4 regions of the Streptomyces sp. NPDC044704 genome follow, and region 1 is predicted to be linked to each of the others. Evidence: riboswitches for the same ligand, from Rfam matches in the RefSeq annotation. Region 1 holds a riboswitch; each other region holds the start of a gene.
The links. Region 1 has a riboswitch for cobalamin ahead of AC07B0_RS07210 (prenyltransferase/squalene oxidase repeat-containing protein). Riboswitches for the same ligand answer to the same signal wherever they lie in the genome.
Positions count from the first base shown of each region.

Region 1 (7,389 bases):
CCCACGGTGGCCACCGCCACCGCGGTCAGCGCGGCCGTGACCACCAGCAGCAGGGTCCTGGTGTGCCGTACGCCGATCCCCAGCGACGCGGCGGTGTCGGTGCCGAAGGCGAGCCCGTCGAGGGCGTTCGAGCAGAGCCACGCCGCCGCCAGCCCCAGCGGGGTGACGACCGCGCAGACGACGACGGTGTCCCAGCGGGCCGGTGCCATCGAGCCCAGCAGCCAGTGGGTGACGGCCCGCGTGGTGTCCGCGTCCGCGGAGGCCATCAGGACGAGCGAGGTCAGCGCGGTGAACAGCTGGCCGACGACGACACCGGTGAGGACGATGCGGACCGAGTCCAGCCCGGTGCGCCGCAGGAGCAGCAGGAGGAGTCCGAAGGAGAGCAGCGCGCCGGCGAGCGCGCCGCCGGTGACGCCGAGGGTGCTCGCGCCGACCCCGAGGACGACGACGGTGACGGCTCCCGCCGACGCGCCCGAGGAGACTCCGAGCAGGTAGGGGTCGGCCAGGGCGTTGCGGGTGACCGCCTGGAGCACGGTGCCGCACACGGCGAGCGAGGCGCCGACGAGGGCGGCCATCAGGACGCGCGGCAGCCGCAGGTCCCAGATGAGGGAGTCCAGCAGGGGCGGCAACGGCGCCACGTCCAGGCCGAGATGGGTACCGAGGACACGGGCGAGCCCGCTCCAGCCCACATCGGCGGTGCCGATGCGCGCGGCCGCCGCCACCGAGCCCGCCAGGGCCGCCGCGGCGAGGAGGAAGAGGGTCGTCCGGGCTGCCGCGGACCGGCCGGGGCGCCCTTCCGTACGGGCGGATCCGGCGGGCACGGGCCGGGGGGAGTCCCCCGCGGCCGTGCGCCCGCGGGCCGTCGGGAGCAGGAGGTCCGCCGCTCCCCTCCGGGTGAGCGGGTCAGCGGACATGCCCGAGGTCCTTCATGCCGTCGGCCAGCAGCCCCAGGGCGTGTACGGAGCGGACCGAGGGGTCCAGCTCGATGCCCGGCACTTCGAGGATCTTGTTGTCGCGGACCGCGGCCAGCTTCGAGATCACCGGGTGACCGGTCATCGTGGCGCGCTTCTCGGCGGCGCTGTCGCCGGGGCGGCCGCGCTCCGACAGGTCGCCGATGACGATGAAGTCGGGGTCGCGTTCGGCGACTTCCTCCCAGGAGACCTCCGGCCAGTCCTCCTCGACGTCGTCGAAGGCGTTCTTCGCGCCGACGATCCGGCTCATCTCGCTGGGCAGGCCGGTCCGGCCGGCGACGTAGGGCATGCCGTTGAAGACGGAGTAGAGGTAGACCACGGTCGGCTGGTCCGCGCCCCGGGGAACCTTCGCGGCGTTCTCCCCCGCTTTGGCGACCGCGGCGCGCTGGTCGGCGGCCAGCCTGCCGGCCCGCTCCTCGGCGCCGAAGATCTTGCCGAGGCTCTCGTAGTCGGAGAAGAGGAGCTCGAAGGGGGTCGTGCCGGGCGGGTTCTGCTGCGGGCAGTCCACTGCGCTGACGAAGGTGGGGACCTTCAGGGTGTCCAGCTCCTCGCGGGTGCCGGCCCGGTCCTTGGCGAAGAGGTCCGTGGATCCGGCGACGACGAAGTCGGGTGTGGCGGTGCGCAGCTGTTCACCGGTGGCGATCTTGGGGGCGATGACCGGGATCTTGGCGTACGCGGCCTCGTACGGGGCGGGGACCTTGGTCTTGAGGTTGGCGGTTCCCGCCATCCGGTCCTGGAGCCCGAGTTCGAGGAGGGTCTCGGTCGAGGTCTGGTCCAGGGTGACGGTCCGCTCGGGCGGTCCGGCGAAGGAAAGCCGCCGGCCGCAGCTCGTGACGGAGGCCGCCTCGGCAGAGGCGCGGGCGGCGGGTGCGGAGTCCGGGCCGGGGCCTTCGCCGGAGGCGGCGGCGGAGCAGCCCGCGGTGGCGAGGGCGACGGTCAGGGCGATGCCGAGGCGGACGGGGTGGCGCATGGGGTTCTCCGGTCTGTGGGCGTGGGTGTTGTCGTGCACCGGGCAGGAGTGCAGCGATTCGAAGGGTACTGTAACGGTAATCATTTTCATTAACGACCCCCGGGGTGTCCGCCGCCGCACCGCACCCCGCCTCCGAGGAGCAGCCACACCGTGACCACCACACCCGCACCGATACCGGCCAAGTCCGGTACACCACAGCCCCGTTCAGTCCTCCGGGACCCCTCGTTCCTGCGCCTGTGGGCCGGCACCACCGCCTCCGGTCTCGCGACCTGGGCCCTGCCCTTCGTCCTCGGGCTCGCCGTACTGCACCGCGACCTCGGCGCCGCCGGACTCGGCCTGGTCCTCGCCGCCCGCACCGCCGGCTTCCTCGCCGCCGTCTCCGTCGGCGGCGTGCTGGCCGACCGGCACTCCCGCCGCGCGGTCGTCCTCTGGTCGGCCCTCGCGGCGGCGGTCGCCGCGCCCCTCCTCGCCGCCGGACTCGGCCGCTCACTGGTCCTGATGACGGCCGCCGCCGCGCTCGCGGGCGCCGGACAGGGTGCCTGCCGCCCGGCGTTCCAGGCGCTCACCGCCGAAACCGTCGAGCCCGGGCGCCGTCAGCAGGCCAACGCCGCCCTGACCCTGGCGGTACGCGGCTCCACGCTCGCCGGCCCCGCCCTGACCGCGCTGCTCGCGGCCTTCCTCGACATCCGGACGCTGCTGCTCGGCATCGGCGTGCTCTGGCTGGTCGCCGCGCTCGTCCCCGGCAAGGGGGCCGCCACCGCGGCGGACCCGGCCGCCGGGCCCGCGCCGCGCGCCGGATTCCGCGCCGAGTTCCTGGAGGGGGTGCGCGAGGCGCGCCGCCACCCCTGGTTCCTCGCCGGGCTCGGGGCCCTCGTCGCGGTCATCGGCCTCGGGTACTCCGCCACCAGCGTCGCGCTGCCCCTGATCAGCCGGGACCGCTACGGCACCGAGTGGGTGCTGGCCGCCGCCATGACCGCCTACACGGTGGGCGCGCTGGGCGGGGCCCTGATCATCGCCCGCCTGCGCCCGCGTTCCCAGGGCTGGGCCGCCTTCGCCGGGCTGGCCGCGTACGGTTTCGCACCGTTGAGCCTCGTGCTGCCCGTGCACCCCGTCGTGGTCGTCGCCGCGTACGCGGTGGCGGGGATCGGCATCGAGCTGTTCAACGTGCCCTGGTTCACGGCCACACAGCGGGAGGCCGCCCCGGACAAACTCGCCCGCGTCTCCTCGCTGGACTTCCTGGTGTCCTACGGTCTGGCGCCGGTCGGCCTGGTCCTGATCGCCCCGGCCATCGACGCGTTCGGGGTCACCGCCGTACTCGCCGTGTGCGCCGCCGCCTGTTTCCTCGTACCGGCCGCCGCGGCGCTCGTGCCCACCGCCCGCCACTTCGCGCGGGCGGCCCCGGCGCCGACGGACTGACCACGGCGGCCGCCGCGCCACGGGCGGGTGGCCCCGTGCCGGGGCCGCCCGCCCGCCGGGGTCAGGCGCCCCAGCGCAGGGCGATGGTGTCGCCCACGTTGATGACCTTCTCGCGCAGGGCGCCGGCGAAGGCCGAGCCGTCGACGCTGACCTTCCAGGTGTTCGCGCCGCTGTTGGCCTTGCCGTTGACGGCGGTGATCGTGCCGGTGCCCGACGAGGGCGTCACGCCCGTGACGCAGCCCGACGGGGTGGCGGCGCCGGTGGCGGCGGCCAGGACGTCGCCGAGGGTGGTGGTCGTCCCGGTCGGCGTGAACGCCACCGAGCACACCTTGAGGTTGCCGGCGCCGTCGTCGACGGTCAGCGCCAGCTTGGTGGCGGTGCCCGCGGTGAACGTCGACTGGGCGACCCACTGCGGGGCGCCGGGGGTGACCGGGACCGGCGGGGCGGCGGTGAAGCCGCCGCCGACGACGCCGCGCAGCGCGTCGATGGAGGCGTAGGCGGTCGGGCCGGTGTCGGACGGCTTGTACTTGAAGCCGCCCGCCGGGTTGTACTGGTTGGCGATCAGGAAGTCGATCGGGGTCTTGCCGTTGGCGGTGAGGAAGTCCCCGGTCTGCGGGTTGATGCCGCAGGCGTTGAGGCCGGCGACGCCCCAGCCGTTGGAGCTGGTGTTGACGCCGTAAAGGGAGTTGAAGGCACCGGAGTTGGCGACGAGCTTGCTCTTCAGGAAGTTCTTGGCCTGGACGACGTCGGCGTCGGTGTTCGGGACGCCGGAGACGCAGAGCGCGGCCATCGCGGCGCCGGTCATGTCGACGTCGCTCGCGGAGTTCAGGACGGTGGGGTTGCCCTCGGCCTTGTTGTAGGTCCAGCCGCCGTCCACGTGCTGGTTGGCGCGGATGCGCGTGACCATCGAGTCGGTCAGGGCCTGCGGGACGCGGGCGCCGCCGGCCTGCGTCTTGGCTCCGCCGAGCGAGAGGGCCGCGAAGACGGTGCCGTTGAAGTTCCCGGACGGGCCGAAGTAGCCCGCCTCGGCCGTCTGCCAGTAGGAGTAGACCTGCGCCACGAGGTTGCGGGAGGCCGAGACGCGGGCCGGGTCGATGCCGGCGGCGTACGCGTTCAGGGCGGCGCGCTCGTAGTCGGTGACCACCGGGGCGCCGGAGGGCCAGCCCGCCGTGGACAGCAGGTTGCGGTAGACGGTCCGGGCGTTCTTCGTCGTGTCCCCGCCCGGCGCCACGTCGGCGACGGCCGTACCGGCCGCGGCGAAGGCGGTGAACGCCCACTCGTTGGACAGTCCGGAGCCGGCGTACGAACCGTCCGCCGCCTGGAGCGACTTGAGGTAGGCGACACCGTTCGTCTTGGACGTGGAGATCTGCGCGGGCGACGAGGTCGCGGACGCGGGCAGCGCGGTGAGGGCGAAGGCGCCGAGCGCGGCGGGCACCGCCAGCGCGAGGCGGCGGGAGGTACGGGGACGGGACATGGCCTGCTCCTGGAAATCGGCGGACGCCGGTCCCTCCCCGCTCACGCCGCGCGTCACCGCGCACGGAGCTCGGGGCACGGCAGGGCAAGGCCGGGGAACCGCCGTCCGGAACGCGTGGTACGGCTTCCTGTGGTGCATCGCCGTATGGGCATTCGGGCTCGGAAACGGCCCCCGCCGTTCCACACCGCTGCGCGTCAGCTCCGGCATCGCACCGGATTCCCCCATGTGGCAGCCCAGGACGCTACCCGAGCGGTCAGGGGACCGCCAGCCTCCGCTTCCGGGGGCGGACCGCGGCGGTCCAGGATCGGTCGGCTGAGACTCATGCCACCTTGACGCGTCGTCGGGATCCGTGTTGCACTCCGGCTGATAACTGCTCAGCACCAGGGGAAGCCGGTCGAATTCCGGCGCTGACCCGCAACCGTAGGCCCGGTACGTCCGGGCGAGCCGGATTGCCTGGGGCCGGGCCACAGTACGAAGAACGCCGTCGCGGATTGCGGTGTGGTCGTCGCAGCCTCCCCATGGCCCGAGAGCCGTGCGGGGGTTCCTCGCCACGTGCGCAGCCGCCCGGCAGAGACGAGGGGCCGCGGTGGGGACCGAACAGCAGGCGAAACGGCAGTCGGGAACGAGACGGCGGTTCTTCTCCCTCGTGACCGCGGCCTTCCTGACGCTCGGGTCGGGAGTGGCCTTCCTCACGGTTCCCTCGTCCGCGAACGCCGATCCGGTCGACCAGTGCACCGCGGCCAACGGCGCCGTCGTCGCCGTGGACTTCGGCCCCTTCGGCGGCAAGGTAGAGCGCGGCTGCGACACCACCCCGACGACCGGGTACGAGCTCCTGCACACGGGGGGCTTCACCACCAAGGGCACCGTCCACGACGGTGACGGATTCGTCTGCCGGATAGGCACCGGCTCCTTCAACACCGGTACGGAGTACCCCACTCCGGACAAGGAGGACTGCGTCCTCACCCCGCAGGCCACCGCCTACTGGTCGTACTGGATCGCCTCGCCCGGTCAGAAGAGCTGGACCTACAGCCCCCTCGGCGCCATGTCGCGCACCCCGAAGCCCGGTGACGTCGACGCCTGGGTGTTCGGCGGCACGGACATCGGCGGCACCTCGGGCAAACCCTCCTTCTCCCCCGACGACGTGCGCGCCGGAGGCGGTTCCCCCTCGCCGGACCCGACCGGTCCGACCGGACCTCCGACGGTGCCCCCGGGCGGGGTCGACGTGGCCGCCGCCACCCGCTGGCTCACCGGGAAGCTGACGGACGGGGAGCGCGTCGTCGACGAGGGCTCCACCACCCCGAACCACTTCCTCACCACCGAGGTCGTGTACGCGCTGGCCGCCGCCGACAGGAAGAGCCCGGCGGCCCGGAAGGCGGCCGACTTCCTCGCCACGCCCGCGGAGACGGACGCGTACGCCTACCCGGCGGGCAAGGACGGGATCCCCGACGCCACCGCCGCCGCCCGGCTGGCGCTCGCCGCCGAGGCCACGGGGAAGGACCCCCGCGCCTTCGGCGGGCACGACCTGCTCGGGGACCTGGTGAAGTACGTCTGCCCCAGGGACATCGGTGACGGGGACACCGTCGAAGGCTGCCTCACCAAGGGTGACTTCCGCACGACGGGCCAGTCCGATGCCCAGGCGATGGCCGTGATCGCCCTGCTGAACGGCGGCGTGACGCCTCCCGCCGACGCCGTGAACCGGCTGACCGGCCTCCAGTGCGAGGACGGCGGCTTCACCGGCATCCTCATCCGCTCCGGCGGCTGGTGCGACAGCGACGCCGCCTCCACCGGCCTGATCGCCCTGGCCCTCAAGCGGGCCGGCGGCCACGACGCCGTCGTCGAGAAGGCCCGCGCCTACCTCAAGAAGTCCCAGCTGACGACCGGCTCCTGGCCCTCCGCCGCGTACATGACCACGGGCAGCCCGAACTCCACCGGCTGGGCCGCACAGGCCCTGCGGGCGCTCGGCGACACCGGCCACGCGGACGCCGGCACCTCCTGGCTGTCCCGGCACCAGTTCCCCGAGGGCGGCTTCGGCTTCGAGGAGGACGACACCGAATCGCGCGTGTTCGGCACCACCCCCGTCGTCGTGGCGGGGGCGAAGAGCGACCTGGTCGCGCTGACCACCGGCAAGACCGACCCGACGCCAACACCCACGCCGACGCCTACCCCGACCCCGACCGAACCCAAGCCCACGCCCACGCCCACCGGCCCCATCCCGCCGGTCCCGCCGGGTGAGGGACCGGACGTCAAGAAGGGCGTGACGTACCTCACCGGCCCCGCACGCCTGATCCAGGGCCGCTTCTACGAGAACGAGCCGGGCGGGCGCCGTGCCGACTACGGCATGACCATCGACGGCGCCTACGCCCTCGCGGCCACCGGCGGGGACGACGCGACGCTGCGCAACATCGTCGACTTCCTCGACAAGGGCGGCAAGGACGGCCAGAACCGGGGCATCCACGACTGGACCCTCATCGGCACGAAGTACGCGAGCGGCGGCTCGATCGGCAAGGTGGCCGTGCTCGCCGAGGCCGTGGGCCGCGATCCCCGGAACTTCGGCGGCC
Region 1 is NZ_JBWKGY010000002.1:629,123-636,511, reverse strand. It holds gene AC07B0_RS07225 (FecCD family ABC transporter permease) at 1-914, opposite strand, end outside; gene AC07B0_RS07220 (ABC transporter substrate-binding protein) at 904-1,941, opposite strand; gene AC07B0_RS07215 (MFS transporter) at 2,092-3,357, shown strand; gene AC07B0_RS07210 (prenyltransferase/squalene oxidase repeat-containing protein) at 3,419-4,831, opposite strand; cobalamin riboswitch at 4,963-5,091, opposite strand; gene AC07B0_RS07205 (prenyltransferase/squalene oxidase repeat-containing protein) at 5,418-7,389, shown strand, end outside.

Region 2 (7,389 bases), on a different contig from region 1:
GTCCGGGTCGGGCGCGGCGGGCGCGCAGGAGAACCGGCAGCCGGCCACCACGTCCACCTGCGGCAGCAGCGAGGACAGCGCGCGCACGGCGGTGGACTTGGCGGTCCCCTTCTCGCCGCGCACGAGCACACCGCCGACCGCGGGGCTGACGGCGTTCAGCAGCAGCGCCAGCCGCAGGTCGTCCTGGCCGACCACCGCCGTGAACGGGAAGTGGGTGCTGCTCATCCGCTGATCACTCCTTCGAGTGGACTGCGCCGGCCGCTCGTAGAGCGGCGGCGGCCCTCGGTCCTATGGGTGTTCGGGTACGCGTCCCCGGGGACGCGGCGGTGCGTCACGGCGCACCCGGCGGCAGGAACGGCAGCCCGTCCGGTGCGCCCGACTCGATCAGCCGCAGCAGCGCCCCGGTGTCGGCGTGCTCCTCGATCAGGGCGCCCAGCAGGTCGAGCTGTTCCTCGCGCAGCAGACCGAACGAGGTGTCAGGGGCCGGGACGAAGCGCCTCCCGGCGGCAGCGGCCACCTCCCGCAGGAAGGCCCGGCGGAATCCGTCCGACTCCAGCGAGCCGTGCCAGTGCGTCCCCCACACGGCCCCGACCCGGCAGCCGTCCAGGAACGGCTCCCCGCCCAGCACCTCGGCGACGCCGTGATGGATCTCGTACCCCTCGACGGGCTCGCCCAGCGCCGATCCGGAAGGCCGCGCCAGGGTCTTCTCCCGCGCGAACCGGACCCGTACGGGCAGCAGGCCGAGGCCGTCCACCGCGCCGGCCCGGGATTCGACCTCGTCCTCGATGTGCTCGCCGAGCACCTGGAAGCCGCCGCAGATGCCCAGCACCGGACGGCCCTCGGCGGCCCGCCGCGCCAGCGCGCCGGCGAGGCCCCGCTCGCGCAGCCAGGCCAGCGCCTTCACGGTGCCGCGCGTGCCCGGGACCACGACCAGGTCGGCGTCGGCGAGTTCCTCGGCCCGGTCCACGAACCGCACGACCACGCCCGGCTCGGCGGCGAGGGCGTCGACGTCGGTGAAGTTCGACATGAGCGGCACCGCGCACACCGCGACCCGCAGCACGTCCTCGCCGAGCGGCGGTGCCACCAGGGACTCCCGTACGGCTCCGCGCAGCGAGACCCGCAGACCGTCCTCCTCGTCGATGCCCAGCCCGTGCCGGAACGGCAGCACCCCGTACGTCGCCCGGCCCGTGAGCCCGCGCAGCATCTCCATGCCGGGCTCCAGCAGGGAGACGTCGCCCCGGAACTTGTTGACGAGGTACCCGGCGATCAGCGACTGGTCCTCGGGGGACAGCAACGCGGTCGTGCCGAAGAAGGACGCGAAGACGCCGCCCCGGTCGATGTCCCCGACCACGACGACGGGGAAGCGCGCGGCCCGCGCGATGCCCATGTTCACGATGTCGGTCCGGCGCAGGTTGATCTCGGCCGGACTGCCCGCCCCCTCGCAGATCACGGCGTCATACGTGCCCCGCAGCCGCTCCAGGCAGTCCGTGACGACGCCGAGGAGCCGTTCCCGGTGTCCGCCGGGCTCCGCCGGCCCGGGGGACGCCGAGCCGGGGCCCGCGGTCCCGAAGAACCCGCGCGCGCTCATCTCGCCGACCGGCTTGCCCAGCAGCACCACCTGGCTGCTCTGGTCGCCGCCCGGCTTGAGCAGCACCGGGTTCATCAGGGCGGTCGGTTCCACCCGCGCCGCCTGGGCCTGCATGGCCTGGGCCCGGCCGATCTCGGCGCCCTCCCGGGTCACGAACGAGTTCAGGGACATGTTCTGGGCCTTGAAGGGGGCCACCTTCACCCCCTGCCGGGCCAGCCACCGGCAGATGCCCGCCGTGACGACGCTCTTGCCCGCGTCCGACGTCGTACCGGCGACCAGCAGTCCGCCGCCGCGCTTCGCGCCGCTCATGCGCGCCCCCTCCGTGTCGTACGCGAGACCAGTGTCCGGGTGGCGGCGGTCCGGGCCAGGGCGCAGACGCCCAGCGCCAGCCAGGTCACCCGCCGCGACAGCCGGACGGCCCGCTCGATGTCGGCGACCTCCACCGGCCGGCCGGCCGCGCCGTTCAGCACGGCACGGTGCTCGGTCCGTCCGCCGTAGGCCAGCGTCCCGCCGAGCCGGACACCGAGCGCCCCCGCGAAGGAGGCCTCGACCGGGCCCGCGTTGGGGCTCGGGTGGGCGGCGGCGTCGGCGCGCCAGGCGCGTACGGCTCCCCGCCGGTCGGGTCCGGCCACGACGGCGGCGAGCGCCGTCAGCCGGGCCCCGGGCCAGCCGGCCAGGTCGTCCAGCCGGGCCGAGGCCCAGCCGTAGCGCAGGTGGCGGGGCGACTTGTGGCCCACCATGGCGTCGAGGGTGTTCACGGCGCGGAAGGCCAGCAGCCCGGGCACCCCGGCGACGGCCCCCCACACCAGGGCCCCCACGACCGCGTCGGAGGTGTTCTCCGCGACGGACTCGACGACGGCCCGGGCCATCTGCTGCCCGTCCAGGGACTCCGGGTCGCGCCCGCACAGGTGGGGCAGGCGTTCGCGGGCGACCTCGGTGTCCCCGGCGGCGAGCGCCCCGCCGATGGCGCGGGCCTCCCGGCCGAGCGAGGTGCCGCCGACGACGGCCCACGTGGCCGCTGCGGTCAGGGCGACGCGGGCGGCCGCGGGCCGGGAGCGCACGGCGCGGGCGGCCAGCGCACCGACGGCGGCCGCGCCGCCCGCGCACACGAGGGCGTGGAGGACGCCACGGCCGCGGTCGTCGCGCCACAGGGCGCGTTCGACGGCGGCGGCGGCGGTTCCGAAGGCGGCCACGGGGTGCCCGCGGCGCGGATCCCCGAGGATCCGGTCGCCGATCAGGCCCGCCGTGGCGCCGTACGCGAAGACGCGGTCGGCACGCATGGTGGCAGGTATGTCCTCACTCAGGGTCCGCGCCCTGGTTCGACGTGTCCGGCGGCGAGAGTTCCTGGCTCCCGGGGCCGCGCACCGCGTGCGCTGACCCGGTGACAGTGGCGGGACCGCGCCGGATTCGCACCGGACTTCCTCTTCCATGCCGCCGTATTGGCTCGGGCAGTCCACCACGCACCGCGAACGCCCGTCAACTTGCCGTTGACCTGCGGCGGGTTCGGGCGGGGGGCGCACCGGGGGTACGCGAAAGCTCCCTCCGGGAGGACCCGGAGGGAGCTTCGGACACGTCGTGTCAGGCGACGATCAGGTAGATCCCGTACGACACGGCCGCCGCGCACAGCGCGAAGCAGGCGTAGGCGCCGGTGCGCGCCAGGGCCGCGGTCCCGCCGTGCTCGGTGGCGGCCTCGTGCTTGGAGAGGCCCACCAGGCCCAGGGTGAAGAGGGCCACGAGGGCGACGGTGGCGGAGAGGCTGACTCCGAAGACGGAGCCGAGCGATGCCCAGTCGATGTTCATGCCGCTGATACCTCTGTCGTTCTCGGGGTCAGACCGCCGCGGCCGGAGCCGCGGGGGTCGTCGGGGTCGCCGTCGCGGCCGGGATGGTGGCCTTGAGGTCCTCGTCGGTCACGGCGGCGGTGGTACCGGCCGCGGCGGTGGTCGGCGGGACGGTGACGGCGGCCATGGCCGTGGTGACGACACCGGGCTCGTCCGTCGTGGTGGCGGTCTCCACCTCGTTGACGTTGTGGTGGTCGACGACCTGGCGGCGGGAGATGACCCAGATGGCGAAGCAGGAGGCGACCAGGAAGACGGTGACCGCGGCGATGCCGACGTCACCCGTGCGCATGACCAGCTCGGCGCCGGCGGCGACGAGGGCCGCGGCGGGCAGGGTCAGGCCCCAGGCGATGAACATGCGGGTGGCGGTGGACCAGCGGACCACGCCGCCCTTGCGTCCCAGGCCGGAACCCATGACGGCGCCGGAGCACGCGTGGGTGGTGGAGAGGGAGAAGCCGAGGGTGGAGGAGGCCAGGATGACGCTCGCGGCCGAGGTCTGGGCGGCGAAGCCCTGCTGCGGCTGGAGGTCGGTGAGGCCCTTGCCCATGGTGCGGATGATGCGCCAGCCGCCCAGGTAGGTGCCCATCGCGATGGCCAGGCCGGCGGAGACGATGACCCAGACCGGCGGGTTGGCCCCGGCGGGCAGGGCGTTCCCGGCGACGAGCGCCAGGGTGATGATGCCCATCGTCTTCTGCGCGTCGTTGGTGCCGTGCGCGAGGGAGACGAGACCGGCCGAGGCGATCTGGCCGGCGCGGTACCCCTTGGCGGAGGTCTTCTCGCCGACGTTGTGGCCCAGCTTGTACGTGAGCTTCGCGGCCAGCATCGCGGCGACACCGGCGACGATCGGGGCGGCGATCGCGGGGATCAGCACCTTCGTCACGACGACGCTGCCGTTGACCGCGCCGATGCCGGCGGAGGCGACCGCGGCGCCGATCAGGCCGCCCATGAGGGCGTGGGAGGAGCTGGAGGGCAGTCCGACCAGCCAGGTGACGAGGTTCCAGAGGATCGCGCCCACCAGGGCGGCGAAGATCACCTCTGGCTGGATGCCTTCCTCGTTGACCAGGCCCTTGGAGATCGTCTTGGCGACCTCCACGGACATGAACGCGCCGACGAGGTTCAGCACGGCGGACATCGCCACCGCAGTCTTGGGCTTGAGGGCGCCGGTCGAGATGGTGGTGGCCATCGCGTTGGCCGTGTCGTGGAAACCGTTCGTGAAGTCGAACACGAGAGCGGTGATGATCACGATCCCGAGGAGAAGCGTTATGTGCTCCATTTACCCAGGCTTCTGTTTGACGTCAGTGGCTCGGCGACCGTAGGCAACCTGGATGAACGGAAGGTGAACTGGGTCGGGCCGAGTGGTGTCCGCGGGCGGCGCATGATCGGGACCTTCGCCCCGATTCCACCGTGAATATAGCGATTGATGCACGTCAGGGCCGGGTGAACACACCCCTCCCGAAAGGTCTTCCGGTACGGGTGTCCCTGCCGAAGGCGCCCCGGAAGAGACCCAGATCACGTCCCGGACCCCCTCGGGCGGCCGCTCCCCGGCAGGCGCGCCGGCTCGCCTGCTCACCCGTTCCGGTTGTGCGCGCCGCGAGCGCGGAAGGATCACCTCCGGTGGCCCCCGCGCCACACCGCCTCGACACTGGAGCCGTGCGTACCGCCACAGCGACGGCAGCGGCCGTCACGACGACCCTGATCGGTGCCGGAGCAGCCGCTGTCGCGGCCGGCCGGTACGCCGCCGACGCCGCCCTGCGGCCCGAATCCGGGCGCCCCCTGCCCGGCGGGCCCCGGCTGAGCGTCCACTCCACCGCCCCGGGCCGGATCACCCTCACCCGTTCGCTGGCCTCCCTGCGCCCCGGTACGTACGGACTGACCGCGCCCGGCGTGCACGCGGTGGTCGGCCCCGTCCTCCCCGACGTCCCGCACGGCCCGGACACCGTCGTGCGCCGCCTGCTCGCCGTCACCCACGGCAGCCTGGAACCCGGCACCCGCGTCACGCTCACCCCCCAGGTGTACCTGGGCAACCCGCGCTCCGCGCTCGGCCTCGAACACGCCGACGTGGACGTCCCCGGCGAGCTCGGGGCCCTGCCCGCCTGGTTCGTGCCCGCGGCCCGGGACACCTGGGTGATCACCGTGCACGGGCTCGGCACCGGCCGCGAGCACCCGATGGTCCTCATGCCCTTCCTGCACCGCCACCACCTCCCGGTCCTCGACCTCGCCTACCGGGGCGACCTCGGCGCCCCCGCCTCCCCGGACGGCCTCGGCCACCTCGGCGAATCGGAATGGCGGGACCTGGACGCCGCCATCCGCTACGCCCTGCGCTACGGAGCCCGGCGGGTGATCCTGCACGGCTGGTCCACCGGGGCCACGATGGCCCTGCACGCCGTCGAACGCTCCGCCCTGGCCGACCGGATCTCCGGACTGGTGCTGGACTCGCCCGTCCTGGACTGGCACGCCACCCTGCGGGCCCTCGCCGCGGCCCGGCACGTCCCGCGCCCCCTGCTCCCGCTCGCGGTACGGGCCGCGGAGGGCCGCGCGGGGCTGCGCGCGGACCGCCGCCCGCCGGGCGCGGACCCGGCCGCCCTGCGCGTCCCGGTGCTGATCTTCCACGGGCCCGACGACGTGCTCGCCCCGTGGGAGCCCTCCCGGCGGCTGGCCGCCGCCCGGCCCGGCCTGATCACCCTGCACACGGTCGCGGCCGCCCCGCACGGGGCGATGTGGAACGCCGACCCGGCCGGGTACGAGGAGGCGCTGCGCCGCTTCCTCACCCCTCTCATGTAGGGGCCCCGCGGGGCCCCGTGGGGCACTCCCGTGTCCGGAATGTGACGGACTGTCGGGCGGGCTGTGTGGTGCCGGGGTGAAGGGGATGTGGCGGACGGGGCAGGGTGGCACGTTTGTCCCGCTTCGTCCACCCCGTGACCTGTGGAAACGCCTGGTTCCGTTTGGGCTTTCGGCCAGTGACGGGCGAGACTGCTTCCGTGACGTCCCGAAAGCCTGATGAGCAGTTGGCTCGCGACTCCAGACTCCGACTCGTCTCCCCGCGCTCCGTCGCCACGGCGCGCAAGGCGGTGACCGACCGGCGAACCCGGCCGGCCCCCCGGCCGCCGGCGGGCACCCCCGCTACGGCAGACCTGGCGAACAGGGCCCGCGCCTCCCTCGCCGACGCGGTACGGCTGGCCCGCTGGGCCGAGCTGAACCTCGGTGCGGGCGACGGCGGCCGCCCCGCACCCGCGGGCGCGCTGCCCGCCTCCGACGTGGAACGGGCCGCCGGGGAACTGCGCCTGACACACGGCCAGATCCGGGTCGGCTGGGACCGCGCCCGGCTCTCCGGCCTCGTCGAGGTGCACGGCGGCCACGCCCGCCCCGGCTGGCGCCTGCGCGCCTGGGACCGGGACGACACCGCGGTCCTGCGCGGCTGGGTCGCCCTCTTCGACGCCTGGTCGCTCGTCCACCCCGCCCCCGCCGACATCGCCCCCGGGGCCGTCGCCGAGGTCGTCGAGGCGATGCCGCAGCTGCTCTCCCTGCTCCAGTTGTCGGCCGGCCCCGTGACCGTCCCCGACCTGCTGGACCTCCTCGGTCAGCGCGTCACCGAACTCCGCGACGAACGCTGCGAGGTCCCCTACGCCGGCGACCCCGCCGGCACCCGGGAAACGGCAGGCGAAGCCGCCCCCGCCGAACCCCGCCCCCTCCCGCTCGCCCGGCTGCTGCGCTGGGCGCTCGGCGGCCTCGCCGCGGTCGACGCCGTCACCCTGGGCCCCGCACGGGCCACCCTCACCCCCCTCGGCAGCTGGGCCGTCTGGGTCAAACTGGAGCAGATCTGCGTCGCCGCGCAGAGCCCGGCCGGGAACATCGAGCAGTCCGCCGCCGCCATGCTCCACGGCTGCGCCCGGCTCACCCCGGGACCGGCCCGTGCCGAGTACCGGGCCTGGCTCGCCGCCCGCCCCGTCGGGCACGCCGTCAGCGAG
Region 2 is NZ_JBWKGY010000011.1:55,452-62,840, reverse strand. It holds gene AC07B0_RS25230 (putative cobaltochelatase) at 1-225, opposite strand, end outside; gene AC07B0_RS25225 (cobyric acid synthase) at 332-1,897, opposite strand; gene AC07B0_RS25220 (cobalamin biosynthesis protein) at 1,894-2,868, opposite strand; cobalamin riboswitch at 2,905-3,061, opposite strand; gene AC07B0_RS25215 (hypothetical protein) at 3,167-3,388, opposite strand; gene AC07B0_RS25210 (inorganic phosphate transporter) at 3,417-4,697, opposite strand; gene AC07B0_RS25205 (alpha/beta hydrolase family protein) at 5,075-6,205, shown strand; gene AC07B0_RS25200 (hypothetical protein) at 6,403-7,389, shown strand, end outside.
Region 2: another riboswitch for cobalamin. It lies ahead of AC07B0_RS25220 (cobalamin biosynthesis protein); the one in region 1 lies ahead of AC07B0_RS07210 (prenyltransferase/squalene oxidase repeat-containing protein).

Region 3 (7,389 bases), on a different contig from region 1:
ATTCGAGGTTGCCGTGCTTGCCCAGGTGGATCATCGCGTCGGCGCCGAAGCCGCCGTCCTGCGCACGCGCCTGGATCCAGCGGTACGCCGCCAGGTAGTGGTGCGAGGGCGGCAGGTCCGGGTCGTGGTAGATCGCGATCGGGTTCTCGCCGAAGCCGCGCGGCGGCTGGATGAGGACGAGGAGGTTCCCGCGGCGCAGGGCGGCGAGGACGATGTCGCCCTCCGGGTTCGCGGAACGGTCCACGAACATGTTGCCGGGGGCCTCGCCCCAGTGCTGCTCCACGCTCTCGCGCAGCTCGGCGGGGAGCTCGGCGAACCAGCGCCGGTAGTCGGCGGCCGGGATGCGGACCGGGTTGCGGGCCAGCTGCTCCTCCGTCAGCCAGTCCTGGTCGTGGCCGCCGGCCTCGATCAGCGCGCGGATCAACTCGTCGCCGTCACCCGAGACCAGCCCCGGGATCTCGTCGGCGGGGCCGAAGTCGTAGCCGCCCGCGATCAGGGTGCGCAGCAGCTCGACGGCGCTGGCCGGGGTGTCCAGGCCGACCGCGTTGCCGATGCGGGAGTGCTTCGTCGGGTACGCGGACAGCACGAGCGCGATCTTCTTGTCGCGGCGGTCGATGTGCCGCAGCCGGGCGTGACGCACGGCGATCCCGGCCACGCGGGCGGCCCGCTCGGGGTCCGCGACGTAGGCGGGCAGGCCGTCCTCGTCGATCTCCTTGAAGGAGAACGGGACGGTGATCAGACGGCCGTCGAACTCGGGGACGGCGACCTGCGTCGCGGCGTCGAGGGGGGACAGGCCCTCGTCGTTCTCCTCCCACGTGCCGCGGGAGCCGGTCAGGCACAGGGCCTGGAGGATCGGCACGCCGAGCGAGGCGAGCGCGCCCGCGTCCCAGGACTCGTCGTCGCCGCCCGCGGAGGCGGTGGCCGGGCGGGTGCCGCCCGCCGCGAGGACGGTCGTGACCACCGCGTCGGCGGCGGACAGCGCGGCGATCAGCTCCGGCTCGGGGGTGCGCAGGGAGGAGACGTACAGGGGCAGCACCTGCGCGTCGTGGGCCTCGACGGCCTCGCACAGGGCGTGCACGAACGCGGTGTTGCCGCTCATCTGGTGGGCGCGGTAGTACAGCACCGCGACGAGCGGGCCGGCGGTCCGCCCCGGCGTGCGCTCCAGGGGGCCCCAGGTCGGGGAGGCGGCGGGCGGCTCGAAGCCGTGGCCGGTCAGCAGGACCGTGTCGGAGAGGAACCGGGCCAGCTGGTCGAGGTTGGCGGGGCCGCCGTGCGCGAGGTAGCCGTGGGCTTCGGCGGCGATGCCGATGGGGACGGTCGAGGCCTCCATCAGCTGCGCGTCGGGGGCCTGTTCGCCGGTCAGGACGACCACCGGGCGGGTCTGGCCGGGGGCCAGCAGCAGGTCGAGGCCCTCCTGCCAGGCGCGGAGGCCGCCGAGGAGGCGCACGACGACCAGGTCGACGCCGTCGAGGAGGCCGGGGAGGTCGTCGAGGGGAAGGCGGGAGGGGTTCGCGAACCGGTACGGGACGGGGCCGTCCGCCGTGTTCGACGCGCGGGCGCTGAGCAGATCGGTGTCGGACGTCGACAGCAGCAGGATCATGCGGCGGCAGGCCTTCCTCGGGGTTTCCGCGCCCCGGGCAGTGAGGACAGCGGGAGTTCCTGACTCACCCCACGGGTTGCTCCGCGGGGTTCACAGTGGCGGGACCGCGCCGGAATCGCACCGGGCTTCCTCCCATGTCGCCGTCCTCGGCGACGACGGGCCGAACGGTCCGTCGGAAGGTCATCCTAGGCGGCGGGGTCCCCGGGCGGGAGCGGGGGTGACGTGTCGCTCCGCGGGGGGTGCGGGGGTGGGGGCTGCGGGGGTGTGCGGGGTGTGCGGGTGCGGCGCCGTTGCGGGGGGGGGGGGCCCCCCCCCCCGGGCCCCCCCCCCCGCGGGCGGGGGGGGGGGGGGGGGGGGGGGTGGGGGGGGGGGGGGGGGGGGGGGGGGCGGGGGGGGGGGGGGGGGGGGGGGGGGGGGGGGGGGGGGGGGGGTGTGCGGGTGCGGCGCCGTTGCCGGGGCGCTGCCCCGGACCCCGCGCCTCAAACGCCGGCGGGGCTGGGTTTGGCGGGTCGGGGTGGGCGAGGAGTGTGCGGGCGCCGCGATTTCGGGCCGCCGGGTGCCGGGTGCGGGGTGTGCGGGTGCGGCGCCGTTGCCGGGGCGCTGCCCCGGACCCCGCGCCTCAAACGCCGGCGAGGCTGGGTTTGGCGGGTCGGCGTGGGCGAGGAGTGTGCAGGCGCCGCGATTTCGGGCCGCCGGGGGCCGGCTGGCGGGTGCTGGGTACTGGGGCGCCGCCCCGGACTCCGCGCCTCGTACGCAGGCGGGGCTGGGACGTGGCCGACCGGGCCGGACGTGGGGGTGGTGGGAGTGGGCTGCCGGGTGTCCGGGGGCTGTTCCGGGGACGCTTCCCGGGGGACGGGCGGGTCGGGGGTGGGCGGGATGTGGCTGGTCCGGGGCGTGGGGGTGGTGACGGACACAGGTCGGGGCGGGGAGATCGTGGGTATGCTCGCGGCCATGCCCCAGCCCCCTTCCGCCGCATCGTGGGACGAGCCCGTCATACGGGACCGCGGTGACGCATGCCCCGGCGCGCTGCGCCTGCACGCGGCGGACGACGGCCGGCTGGCGCGGGTCCGGATCCCCGGCGGGCTCCTCACCGCCCGGCAGGCCTCGGTGCTGGCGCTCGCCGCCGACCGGTTCGGGGACGGCCACCTGGAACTCACCTCGCGCGGCAACGTCCAGCTCCGCGGCCTCACCGACGACTGCGGAGCCGGGCTGGCGAAGCTGCTGGAGGCGGCCGGACTGCTGCCCGCGCCGAGCCACGAGCGGGTGCGGAACATCGTCGCCACCCCGCTGTCCGGGATCTCAGGGATCCCGGCCCTCTCGGTCGACCCCGGCACGTACGCGACCTGCGGAGACCCCGGCGCACCCTCGGGCCCCGGCGTCTCCGCCCCCTTGACGACTTCCGACGCTCCGGGCGTTTCCGGTGTCCCTGGGACCGCCGGTGCTCTGGGCGTTTCCGGTGTCCCTGGGACCTCCGATGCTCCCAGCGTCTCCGGTGCCCCCGGGCGCTCTGCGACCCCCGGGCTCTCCGGGACCCCCGGGCTCTCCGGGACCCCCGGGCTCTCCGGGAGTGCCGGGACCTCCGGGACCTCCGGGCGCTCTGCGACCCCCCGGCTCTCCGGGACCTCCGGGCTCTCCGGGACCTCCGGGCTCCCCGCGCCCCCCGGAACTTCCGGGCCCCCCGAAAGTGCCGGGTCTTTCGGGCCCCACGGGCTCTCTGGGACCTCCGGGTCTTCCCTGGCCCCTGTGCCTGCCGGTGCCCCTGTGCCTTCCGGGGCCAGTGAGCCTTCCGAGACCATCGTGCCTTCCGGGACCCCTGGGCCTTCCGGGACCCCCAACACCCCCAGCGCATCCGGCAAGTCGGGTGGGGGTGGTGGGGTGCGGGCCGATGTGGTGCCGTGGGTTCGGGAGCTGGATCGGTTGTTGTGCGGGAGCAGCCGGGTGGTGGGGTTGTCCGGGCGGTTCCTGTTCGCTCTTGACGACGGGCGGGGGGACGTCGCCGCGCTCGATCCCGACGTGACCGTCCTCGCGCTGCCCGCGGGCCGGGCTCTGGTCCGGTTCGGGGCGGCCGCCGATGCCGTCGAGGTCGCCGCGCCGGACGCGCCCCGCGCCGCGTTGCTCGCCGCCGAACACTTCCTGGACGCCGTCGACTCCGCCGGCACCCGCGCCTGGCGGGTGGCCGAGCTGCCCGCCGAACACCGGCCGGCCGCCGCCGCGTTCGCCGTCCGCCTGCGAGCCGCCGGGCTCCCGGCGGCGCACGTGCCCGCGGTGGACTGGCCGTACGCCCCGCCGCCCCGTCCCTGGGGCTCCGGCACGGGCGACCAGACACCCCTGTGCGTGCTGCCGCCGCTGGGCCGGCTGAGCTCCGAGCAGTGGCGGGTCCTCGTCGAGGTCGCCGACCGGGGCGACGGACAGCTGCGGATCACCCCCTGGCGGACCGTCGTCCTGCCCCGGGCGAGCACCCGCAGGCCCGTCAACGGCGCCGCCCGCATCGAGGCCGCCGGACTGGTCCTCGGCCCCGGCGGCCCCTGGGAGTCCGTCACCGCCTGTACGGGGCGGCCCGGTTGCGCCAAGTCGCTGGCCGACGTACGCGCCGACGCGCGCGCCGTCGCGACCGCGTCGGCCGGCGCCCTCCCCGTCCACTGGTCCGGCTGCGAACGCCGGTGCGGGCACCCCCGCGGCGCCCTCTGGGTGGACCTCGTCGCCACCGGACCCGACCGGTACGAGCTCTCCGCGCCGGGGCGGCCCCCCGCCCCCGTCCCCCTCTCCGATCTGGCGTCCGCCCTCAAGACCGCACGAACCGCACGCGGCGTCCACCGCACCGGTACCAGCACTTCCCCCTCAGAACCGCAGTGATGAAGACAGTGAAGAAATGAGCGAGTACACCGTGTTCGAGTACGAGAAGGACGGCGCGGCCATCTACCGCCAGTCCTTTGCCACGATCCGCGCCGAGGCGGACCTCTCCGGGCTGCCCGCCTCGGTCGCCCAGGTCGCGGTGCGCATGATTCACGCCTGCGGCATGACCGACCTCCCCCAGGACCTCGGCTACACCCCCGAGGTGGTCCTGCGGGCCCGCGCCGCGCTGGAGGCCGGCGCGCCGATCCTGTGCGACGTGCAGATGGTCGCCAGCGGCGTCACCCGCAAGCGGCTGCCCGCCGACAACGAGGTGATCTGCACCCTCTCCGACCCGGCCGTGCCGGAACTCGCCGCGAAGATGGGCACCACCCGCAGCGCCGCCGCGCTCGAAGTGTGGCGTGACCGGGGCCTGTTGGAGGGCTCGGTGATCGCCGTCGGCAACGCGCCGACCGCCCTGTTCCGGCTGCTGGAGATGATCGAGGAGGGGGCTCCGCGCCCCGCCGCCGTCATCGGCGTGCCCGTCGGTTTCATCGGCGCCGCCGAGTCCAAGGACGCCCTCGCCGCGCACCCCTCGGGCCTCGACCACCTGATCGTGCGGGGCCGGCGGGGCGGCAGCGCCATCGCGGCCGCCGCCGTCAACGCGATCGCGAGCGTGGCCGAATGAGCGCCGGACGTCTGTACGGCGTCGGGCTCGGCCCCGGCGACCCCTCCCTGATGACCCTGCGGGCCGTCGAGGTGATCGCCGAGGCCGACGTGATCGCCTACCACAGCGCCCGCCACGGCCGTTCCATCGCCCGCTCGATCGCCGCGAAGCACCTGCGTGACGACCACGTCGAGGAGCCGCTGGTCTACCCGGTCACCACCGAGACCACCGACCACCCCGGCGGCTACCAGGGCGCGATGGAGGAGTTCTACGAGGTCTCCGCCGCCCGCCTCGCCGCGCACCTCGACGCCGGCCGCACCGTCGCCGTGCTCGCGGAGGGCGACCCGCTCTTCTACGGCTCCTACATGCACATGCACAAGCGGCTCGCGCACCGGTACGAGGCCGAGGTGATCCCCGGCGTCACCTCGGTGAGCGCCGCCGCCGCACGGCTCGGCACCCCGCTCGTCGAGGGCGAGGAGGTGCTGACCATCCTGCCCGGCACCCTGCCCGAGGAGGAGCTGACGGCCCGTCTCGCCGCCACCGACTCGGCGGTCGTGATGAAGCTCGGCCGGACCTTCCCCGCCGTCCGGCGGGCCATGGAGAACAGCGGCCGCCTCGCCGAGGCCCGCTACGTGGAGCGCGCCACGATGGAGGGCGAGCGCACCGGGGTCCTCGCGGACACCGACCCGGACAGCGTGCCGTACTTCGCCGTCGCCGTCGTGCCCAGCCGGATCGGCAACCCCGGCAGCGTGCCGTCCGGCCCCGGCGAGGTCGCCGTCGTCGGCACCGGCCCGGCCGGCCCGCTGTGGCTCACCGCCGAGACCCGGCGGGCGCTGGCCGACGCCGAGGTGCTCGTCGGCTACACGACCTACCTGGACCGGGTCCCCGCCAAGCCGGGGCAGGTCCGGCACGGCTCCGACAACAAGGTGGAGTCCGAGCGGGCCGAGTTCGCCCTCGACCTGGCCCGGCGCGGCAAGCGGGTGGCCGTCGTCTCCGGCGGCGACCCCGGGGTCTTCGCCATGGCCACCGCCGTCCTGGAGGTCGCCGGACAGCCCGAGTACGCGGACGTTCCCGTACGGGTCCTGCCGGGGGTGACCGCCGCGAACGCGGCGGCGGCCGCGGCCGGCGCCCCCCTCGGCCACGACTACGCGACCATCTCGCTGTCCGACCGGCTCAAGCCGTGGGAGGTCATCGCGGAGCGGCTGCGCGCCGCGGCCGCCGCCGACCTGGTGCTCGCCCTCTACAACCCGGGCTCCCGCACCCGCACCTGGCAGGTGGCCCAGGCCCGGGAGCTGCTGCTGGAACTGCGCCCGCCGCAGACCCCGGTGGTCGTCGCGCGGGACGTGGGCGGCCCGGAACAGTCGGTGCGGATCGTGACGCTGGACGCGCTGGAGCCGGCCGAGGTCGACATGCGGACGATCCTGCTGATCGGCTCCTCGCAGACCCGGGTCACCGAGCGGCCCGACGGGTCGCGCGTCACGTGGACCCCGCGCCGCTACCCGTGAGCCGGACCGGCGGTTGACGGTGCGGTGCGGGCGTTCCCGTACCGCACCCGCGGGCCGGGCCCGCCGTACCGTACCGGCCGGTTCAGCCCGCGCAGCCCGACAGGTCGTCGGCGCAGCCCTCGACGCTCTTGGGGTCGAGGGTCAGCAGCTGCCAGGAGATGACCCCGGCCGGCGGCGAGTCCTCCTTCGGCGCGGGCTCGATGTGCGCCGTCAGCGCGTTGCCCGCCGGGAAGTTGAGCCGGGTGACCTCACCGGCGGTGCACGGCACGTCGAACGAGCGGTCACCGGAGCCGCCGTCCCGGGACACGACGAGACTGACCCGGGGGACCTCCTCGCTGTCGCAGGCGATGTCGAAGCGGTACGGGCGTTCCCCGCCGGTCTCCAGGTCCTTGTTCAGCCCGGCGGCGAGGAATCCGGTGCCGCGCATCGTCACCCGGCCCTCGCCGGCGTTCTTCTCCAGGGTCTCGTCGGCCCGCTGGAGGGCGTCGTCGGGCTCCCACCCTTGGGGCGTCGCTTTCTCGCCGCATCCGGTGACGAGTGTCGCGGCGGCGAGGATCAGGACGAGGGAGTGACGTATCCGCATGGCCTCAGACTAGAGGGTACGGAGCGCGGTTGGGGGCTGGTGGGTGCCGGTATCGCGGCCGGTGGGAGCGGGCTGCGCGCCGTTTCGGTCAGGACTCGGCGGTGTGCACGGAATGTTCGCTTCCCGCACCCGGGCCGGCGGCGCCGGCCACGGCGGTACCGAGCCACCTCAAGGCGTCCTCGACCGATCCGGCCTCGACGACCCC
Region 3 is NZ_JBWKGY010000025.1:41,443-48,831, forward strand. It holds gene cobN (cobaltochelatase subunit CobN) at 1-1,600, opposite strand, end outside; cobalamin riboswitch at 1,641-1,767, opposite strand; partial or broken gene AC07B0_RS35945 (cobalamin biosynthesis protein CobG) at 2,540-2,920, shown strand; gene AC07B0_RS35950 (precorrin-3B synthase) at 3,539-4,453, shown strand; gene AC07B0_RS35955 (precorrin-8X methylmutase) at 4,470-5,117, shown strand; gene AC07B0_RS35960 (precorrin-2 C(20)-methyltransferase) at 5,114-6,601, shown strand; gene AC07B0_RS35965 (hypothetical protein) at 6,684-7,184, opposite strand; gene AC07B0_RS35970 (cobalt-precorrin-6A reductase) at 7,273-7,389, opposite strand, start outside.
Region 3: another riboswitch for cobalamin. It lies ahead of cobN (cobaltochelatase subunit CobN); the one in region 1 lies ahead of AC07B0_RS07210 (prenyltransferase/squalene oxidase repeat-containing protein).

Region 4 (7,389 bases), on a different contig from region 1:
CACCGAGAGGGCCTCGGCGAGGAGCTCGTCGGCCGGCACGATCCGGGACACGAGCCCGGCGCGTTCGGCCTCCTCCGCGCCCATGGTGCGCCCGGTCAGGCACAGCTCCATCGCCTTGGCCTTGCCGACGGCCCGGGTGAGCCGCTGGGAGCCGCCGATGCCGGGGATGACGCCCAGCTTGATCTCGGGCTGCCCGAACTTCGCCGTGTCGGAGGCCAGCAGGATGTCGCAGAGCATGGCGAGCTCGCAGCCGCCGCCCAGGGCGTAGCCGGACACCGCGGCAAGCGTCGGCGTACGGACCTGGCCGAGCCGGTCCCAGGCGGTGAACCAGTCGGAGAGGTACATGTCCATGTAGCTCCGCGGCCGCATCTCCTTGATGTCGGCGCCCGCCGCGAAGGCCTTCGCGGAGCCGGTCAGGACGATGCAGCCGACCTCCGGATCCCGGTCCAGCTCCTCCGCCGCGGCCACCACCTCGGTCATGACCTGGAGGTTGAGGGCGTTGAGCGCCTGCGGCCGGTTGAGGGTCAGCAGGGCCACCCGGCCCTTGCGCTCCAGCAGGATCGTCTCGTAGGACGTGCCGGTGTTCTTCGTTCCGGTGACGGAGTCGGTGTCGGTGTCGATGTCGGCGTCGGTGTTGATGTCGGTGTCGGTCATGCGGTCGTTCCGTTCTGCGGTCGGAGGGTGCGGACGATCGCCGAGAAGTCCAGTCCGGCGCCCTCGCCCCCGGCGAACGCGGCGTACAGTTCGGCGGCCTTCAGGCCCAGCGGCGCGTCCACGCCGCCGGCCCGCAGGGCGTTGGCAGCCAGGCCGAGGTCCTTGGCCATGAGCGGAGCGGCGAACCCGGGCCGGTAGTCGCGGTTGGCGGGACTCGTCGGAACCGGCCCGGGCACGGGGCAGTTGACGGTGAGGGCCCAGCACTGACCGGAAGCCGTGGAGGCCACGTCGTACAGGGCCTGGTGGTCCAGGCCGAGGCTCTCGGCGAGGACGAAGGCCTCGCTGACACCGATCATCGACACGGCGAGGATCATGTTGTTGCAGATCTTCGCCGCCTGTCCGGCGCCCGCCGCCCCGCAGTGCACGGCCTTCTTGCCCATGGCGTCGAGCAGCGGCAGCGCCGCCGCGTACTCCGCCTCCCCGCCGCCCGCCATGAAGGTGAGCGTGCCCGCCTCGGCCCCCACCACCCCGCCGGACACGGGCGCGTCGAGCGCCCGGTGCCCGGCCGCGGCGACGGCCTCGTGGGCGGCCCGCGCGTCGGCCACGTCGATCGTCGAGCAGTCGACGAACAGGGTCCCCGGCCGGGCGGCCGCGAGCAGCCCCTGCTCCCCGTACAGGGCCAGGACGTGACGGCCGGCCGGCAGCATGGTGATCACCACGTCGGCCTCCCGCGCCGCGGCGACGGCCGAGGCGGCCGGCTCGACACCCGTCGCCGCGGCCGCGGCCAGCAGGTCCGGGACGAGGTCGAAGCCGAGCACGCGGTGGCCGGCCTTGACCAGGTTGGCGGCCATCGGGCCGCCCATGTGGCCGAGTCCGACGAATGCGACGGTGCTGCTCACCAGGGCACCTCCTGAGACGACGCGGGTGCGGCGAGGCGGAGTTCGCGCTCGCCGAGCGGGGCGAAGAAGCGGTCCACGTCCGCCGGGGCGACGGCCTCCAGCGTGGCGGGGGACCAGTGCGGATCACGGTCCTTGTCGATGACCTGGGCGCGGATCCCCTCGGCCAGGTCGGGGGAGGAGAGCGCGGCGCGCGAGACGCGGTACTCCTGCTCCAGGACCCGTTCCAGCGGCCCGAGCCCGCGGGCCCGGCGCAGCGCGGCGAGGGTGACCTTCACCGCGGTGGGGGACTTCGTCAGCAGCGTGGCGGCCGCGTCCTTCGCGGCGGGGACGCCCGCCGCCAGCCGCTCGACGATCTCCTCGGCGCCGCCGGCGGCGTAGCAGTGGTCGATCCACTCGCGCGCCCCGGCCAGTTCACCCGCCGGCGGCTCTTCCACGTACCGCTCCAGTACGGCGCGTACGGAGTCGCCCGCCAGGTCCCGCGCCAGCGCGGGCAGCGCCGCCGAGGGGACGAAGTGGTCGGCGAGCCCGCACAGCAGGGCGTCCGCGGCGCCCACGGCGCCGCCGGTCAGCGCCAGATGGGTGCCGAGCTCGCCGGGGGCCAGGCCCAGCAGGTAGGTGCCGCCGACGTCGGGGACGAAGCCGATGCCGGTCTCGGGCATCGCGACGCGGGAGCGTTCGGTGACGATCCGTACGCTGCCGTGGGCCGAGACGCCGACGCCGCCGCCCATGACGATGCCGTCCATGAGGGCCACGTACGGTTTGGGGTAGCGGGCGATGCGGGCGTTGAGCCGGTACTCGTCGCGCCAGAAGTCCAGCGAGGCGGTGCCGCCGCTCTTCGCGTCGGCGTGGATCGCCCGGATGTCGCCGCCCGCGCACAGGCCGCGTTCGCCCGCTCCCTCGATGACGACGGTCTCGACGGCCGGGTCCCGCTCCCAGGCGGCGAGTGCCGCGTCGATGCGGAGCACCATGGGGTGGGTGAGGGCGTTGAGGGCCTTGGGACGGTTGAGGGTCAGGTACGCGGCGTGCCCCTCGGTGCGCAGGAGGACGTGGTCGTCGTACTCGGGGTGTTGGTCGTTCATCGCATGCTCTCCGTCAGTCCGCGGGCGACGATCACGCGCATGACCTCGTTGGTGCCCTCCAGGATCTGGTGCACCCGCAGGTCGCGGACGATCTTCTCGATGCCGTACTCGGTGAGGTAGCCGTAACCGCCGTGGAGCTGGAGTGCGCGGTCGGCGACCGCGTACCCGGTGTCGGTGGCGAACCGTTTGGCCATCGCGCACAGGCGCGGGGCCAGCGGATCGCCCGCGTCCAGGGCCTCCGCCGCCTGGCGGAGCAGCGCACGGGCGGCGGCCAGTTCCGTGGCCATGTCGGCGAGGCGGAACTGGAGCGCCTGCGCGTCGAGGAGCCGGGCGCCGAAGGCCTCGCGGTCGGCGAGGTAGGCCACGCTGCGGTCCAGGGCGCTCTGCGCGCCGCCGAGGGAGCAGGCGGCGATGCCGAGCCGGCCGCCGTTGAGGCCGTTCATCGCGATGCGGAAGCCGTTGCCCTCGCCGCCGAGCCGCCGGTCGGCGGGCAGGCGCACGCCGTCGAGGACCACCTGGCGGGTGGGCTGTGCGTTCCACCCCATCTTGTGCTCGTTGGCCCCGAACGAGACCCCCGGGTCCTCGCGTTCGACGACGAAGGCCGAGATCCCGCCCGGCCCGGGAGCCCCGGTGCGGGCCATGACGACGTAGACGCCGGCGGCTCCCGCGCCGGAGATGAACTGCTTGACGCCCGTCAGGACGTAGTGGTCGCCGTCCCGTTCGGCGCGGGTGCGCAGGGCTGCGGCGTCGGAGCCGGCGCCCGGTTCGGTGAGGCAGTAGCTGCCCAGGGTGTCCGCCGAGCAGAGCGCCGGCAGCCACCGCGAGCGCTGGGCGGCGTCCCCGTAGCGGTCGATCATCCAGGCGACCATGTTGTGGATGGAGAGGTAGCCGGCGATGGAAGGGCAGCCCGTCGCGAGGGTCTCGAAGACGAGCACCCCGTCGCTGCGGCTGAGTCCCGAACCGCCGTGCTCCTCACGGACGTAGACGCCGCCGAGGCCGAGGGCCGCGGCCCTGCGGATGACGTCGACGGGGAAGTGCTTGTCCTGGTCCCAGGCGACGGCGTACGGGGCCAGGTGCTCCTGGGCGAAGTCGAGGGTGACCTCGGCGAGGGCGAGCTGGTCCTCGGTGAAGGTGGTCACGGCGCTCATCCCATCGTGGGGATGGTGAAGCTCGCGCCCTCCTTGACCCCGGAGGGCCAGCGCGAGGTGACGGTCTTGGTACGGGTGTAGAAGCGGATCGAGTCCGGCCCGTGCTGGTTGAGGTCGCCGAACCCGGACCGCTTCCAGCCGCCGAAGGTGTGGTACGCCACGGGCACGGGGATCGGGACGTTGACGCCGACCATGCCGGCGCCCACGCGCCGGGTGAAGTCCCGGGCCGTGTCCCCGTCGCGGGTGAAGATGGCCACGCCGTTGCCGTACGGGTGCTCGGTGGGCAGGCGCAGGGCCTCCTCGTAGTCGGCGGCCCGTACGACGCTCAGCACCGGGCCGAAGATCTCCTCGCGGTAGATCCGCATGCGCGGGGAGACCCGGTCGAAGAGGGAGGCGCCGGCGAAGAAGCCGTTCTCGTGCCCCGCGAGGGTGAACCCGCGTCCGTCGACGACGAGTTCGGCGCCCTCCGCCTCCCCGATGCCGACGTAGCGGTTCACCCGGTCGAGGGCGTCCCGGCTGACCAGCGGTCCGAAGTCGGCGTCGGGATCGTCCGAGCGGCCGATGCGCAGGGTCGCGATCCGCTCCCTCAGCTTCGCCACGAGCGCGTCCGCGGTCTCCTCGCCGACGGGCACGGCCACGGCGATGGCCATGCAGCGCTCGCCGGCGGAGCCGTACCCGGCGCCGATCAGGGCGTCGACGGCCTGGTCGAGGTCCGCGTCCGGCATCACGATCATGTGGTTCTTGGCGCCGCCGAAGCACTGGGCCCGCTTGCCGTGGGCGGCGGCGGTCGCGTAGATGTGCGCCGCGATCGGGGTCGATCCGACGAAGCCGAGGGCCTGGACCCGCGGGTCCTCCAGCAGGGTGTCGACGGCCTCCTTGCCCCCGTTGACCACGTTGAGCACGCCCGGCGGCAGGCCCGCCTCCAGGAACAGCTCCGCGAGGCGCAGCGGCACGGAGGGGTCCCGCTCGGAGGGCTTGAGGACGAAGGAGTTGCCGCAGGCCAGGGCGGGCGCGGCCTGCCACAGGGGGATCATGGCGGGGAAGTTGAAGGGGGTGATCCCGGCGACGACGCCCAGCGGCGCGCGCAGGGAGTGCACGTCGATGCCCGTCCCGGCGTTGTCGGTGAACTCGCCCTTGAGCAGGTGCGGGATGCCGGCGGCGAACTCGACCACCTCCAGGCCGCGTTGCAGGTCACCGTGGGCGTCGGCGACGGTCTTGCCGTGCTCGGCGGACAACAGCCGTGCCAGGGAATCCCGTTCGCCCTCCACCAGCTGGAGGAAACGCAGCATGACGCGGGCGCGCCGCTGGGGGTTCCACTGCCCCCAGTCGGCCTGGGCCGCCTCGGCGTCCGCGATGGCGGCCTCGGTGTCGGCGCGCCCGGCGAGCGGGACGCGGGCCTGGACGGAGCCGGTGCTGGGGTCGTACACGTCGGCGTGGAGGCCGGACGTTCCGGTGACGTGCTTGCCGCCGATGAAGTGGGTGAGTTCGCGGACCATGGGTGCCTGCTCTCGTCAGGTGCGGATCCGGGGATGGCACGGCGGACCGGCGGCCGCGCCCGGTCGGGCGCGTCGCTGGGGAAGGCCGTGGGACTACGAACGCGCGAAGGAGGTGTGCGCGCGCTCCGCCGGATCACCAGGGTCGTGGGTACAAACCGGTGCCATGCGTGTCTTCTCCATCCTCGTGGACAACACGGAACGTTCCGCGGCCGGTATCCTGACTCCCGGATCCCCGCGTGCCACCCGCCTTCCCGACAGCCCTCGTCAGTGGCGTTGGACGGCAGCACACTCCCCGGTCACAGTGGCGGGACCGTGCCGGTTTTTCACCGGCTTCCCTGCACCGCGGACCTTATGGGCACGAACATATAGTTGGACGTCCTAGTAAGTCCACCCCCGCCGGCCGCGCGCCTACAGTCGGTCCATGCGCATCGTCTCCCTCCTCCCCGCGGCCACGGACATCGTCGCGGACCTCGGTCTCGCCCCCGACCTGGTCGGACGCACCCACGAATGCGACTGGCCGGCCGAGGCGGTCGCCTCCGTACCCGTCGTCACGCGGGCCGAATGGGCGGCGGACGAACTCAGCAGCCGGGAGATCTCCGACGCCGTCGGCGGGGCCGCCCACTCCGGCTCCTCGCTCTACACCCTCGACACCGGGGCGCTCGCCGCCCTCGCGCCGGACGTCGTCCTCACCCAGGACCTCTGCGACGTCTGCGCCGTGTCCTACGCGGGCGTCTCCCGCGCCGTGCGCGTCCTCGACGCCGGACCGCGCGTCCTGAGCCTGGAGCCGCGCACCCTCGACGACGTACTGGACTGCCTGGTCACGGTCGGGGAGCTGCTCGGCGTACGGGAGCGGGCCGAGCGGCGCCGGGAGGAACTGCGGGCGCGGCTCGACGGGGTGCGGCGGCTGACCGCGGGCCGCGCCCGGCCCCGCGTGGTGACCGTCGAATGGCTCGACCCGCTCTGGCCCGCCGGCCACTGGGTCCCCGAGCAGATCTCCTGCGCGGGAGGCGAACCGCTCCTCGCCGCCCCGGGCGAGCACACCAAACCGATGACCTGGGACGCCGTCCGCGCCGCCCGCCCCGACGTCGTCCTGGTCATGCCGTGCGGCTTCCCTCCCGAACGCACCCTGCGGGAGCGCGAGTTGCTGACCTCCCTGCCCGGCTGGGAGGAACTTCCCGCCGTACGGGCCGGGGAGGTCTGGGTCCTGGACGGGCCCGCCTACTTCAACCGCCCCGGCCCGCGCGTGGTCCGCGGCGCCGAAGTCCTCGCCCACGTCCTGCACTCCGTACGGGCGGGGGAGCCGGTCACCCCGGCCGAGGCGCGGCGCCTGGACTGACCGGCCGGTCCCCGCTCAGCCACGCCCCGGCCCGGCGGGAGCGCCCGTGACCGGGTACGGGACGAAGGTGCTGCTGTTCTCGTCCACCGCCAGGGCCCGGCCCAGCGGCGGCACGGCCCGCTGCGGGCAGTCCAGCCGCTCACAGAGCCGGCACCCCATTCCGATCGGCGTCGCGGCCGCGGCGTTCCCGAGGTCGAGCCCGTCGGCGTACACGAGCCGCGACGCGTGCCGGATCTCGCAGCCGAGGCCGATGGCGAAGGTCTTCCCCGGCTCGCCCCAGCCGCCGCGGTGGCGGGTGACGGCCCGGGCGGTCCACAGGTGCCGCTGCCCGTCGGGCATGGCCGCCACCTGCACGTGGATCCGGCCGGGCGCGGCGAAGGCCTCGTACACGTTCCACAGCGGGCAGGTGCCGCCCGCGCGGGAGAAATGGAAGCCGGTCGCGGACTGCCGCTTGGACATGTTCCCCGCCCGGTCCACGCGCACGAAGGAGAAGGGCACCCCGCGCAGCCTGGGACGTTGCAGGGTGCTCAGGCGGTGGCAGACCGTCTCGTAGCCGAGACCGAAATGGTCGGTGAGCCGCTCGATGTCGTACCGGAACTCCTCGGCGGCGGTGTGGAAGGCCGTGTACGGAAGGATCAGCGCGGCCGCGAAGTAGTTGGCGATGCCGATCCGCGCCAGAGCGTGCACGGGGGAGCCGGCCGGGAAGTCCTCGGCCGCCAGCCGGTCCAGCTCGTCGCCGTACTCGATCAGCCCCAGCTGGGTCGCCATCCGGAAGGC
Region 4 is NZ_JBWKGY010000022.1:95,200-102,588, reverse strand. It holds gene AC07B0_RS34735 (enoyl-CoA hydratase) at 1-654, opposite strand, end outside; gene mmsB (3-hydroxyisobutyrate dehydrogenase) at 651-1,553, opposite strand; gene AC07B0_RS34725 (enoyl-CoA hydratase/isomerase family protein) at 1,550-2,632, opposite strand; gene AC07B0_RS34720 (acyl-CoA dehydrogenase family protein) at 2,629-3,780, opposite strand; gene AC07B0_RS34715 (CoA-acylating methylmalonate-semialdehyde dehydrogenase) at 3,777-5,276, opposite strand; cobalamin riboswitch at 5,467-5,636, opposite strand; gene AC07B0_RS34710 (cobalamin-binding protein) at 5,698-6,612, shown strand; gene AC07B0_RS34705 (short-chain fatty acyl-CoA regulator family protein) at 6,628-7,389, opposite strand, start outside.
Region 4: another riboswitch for cobalamin. It lies ahead of AC07B0_RS34715 (CoA-acylating methylmalonate-semialdehyde dehydrogenase); the one in region 1 lies ahead of AC07B0_RS07210 (prenyltransferase/squalene oxidase repeat-containing protein).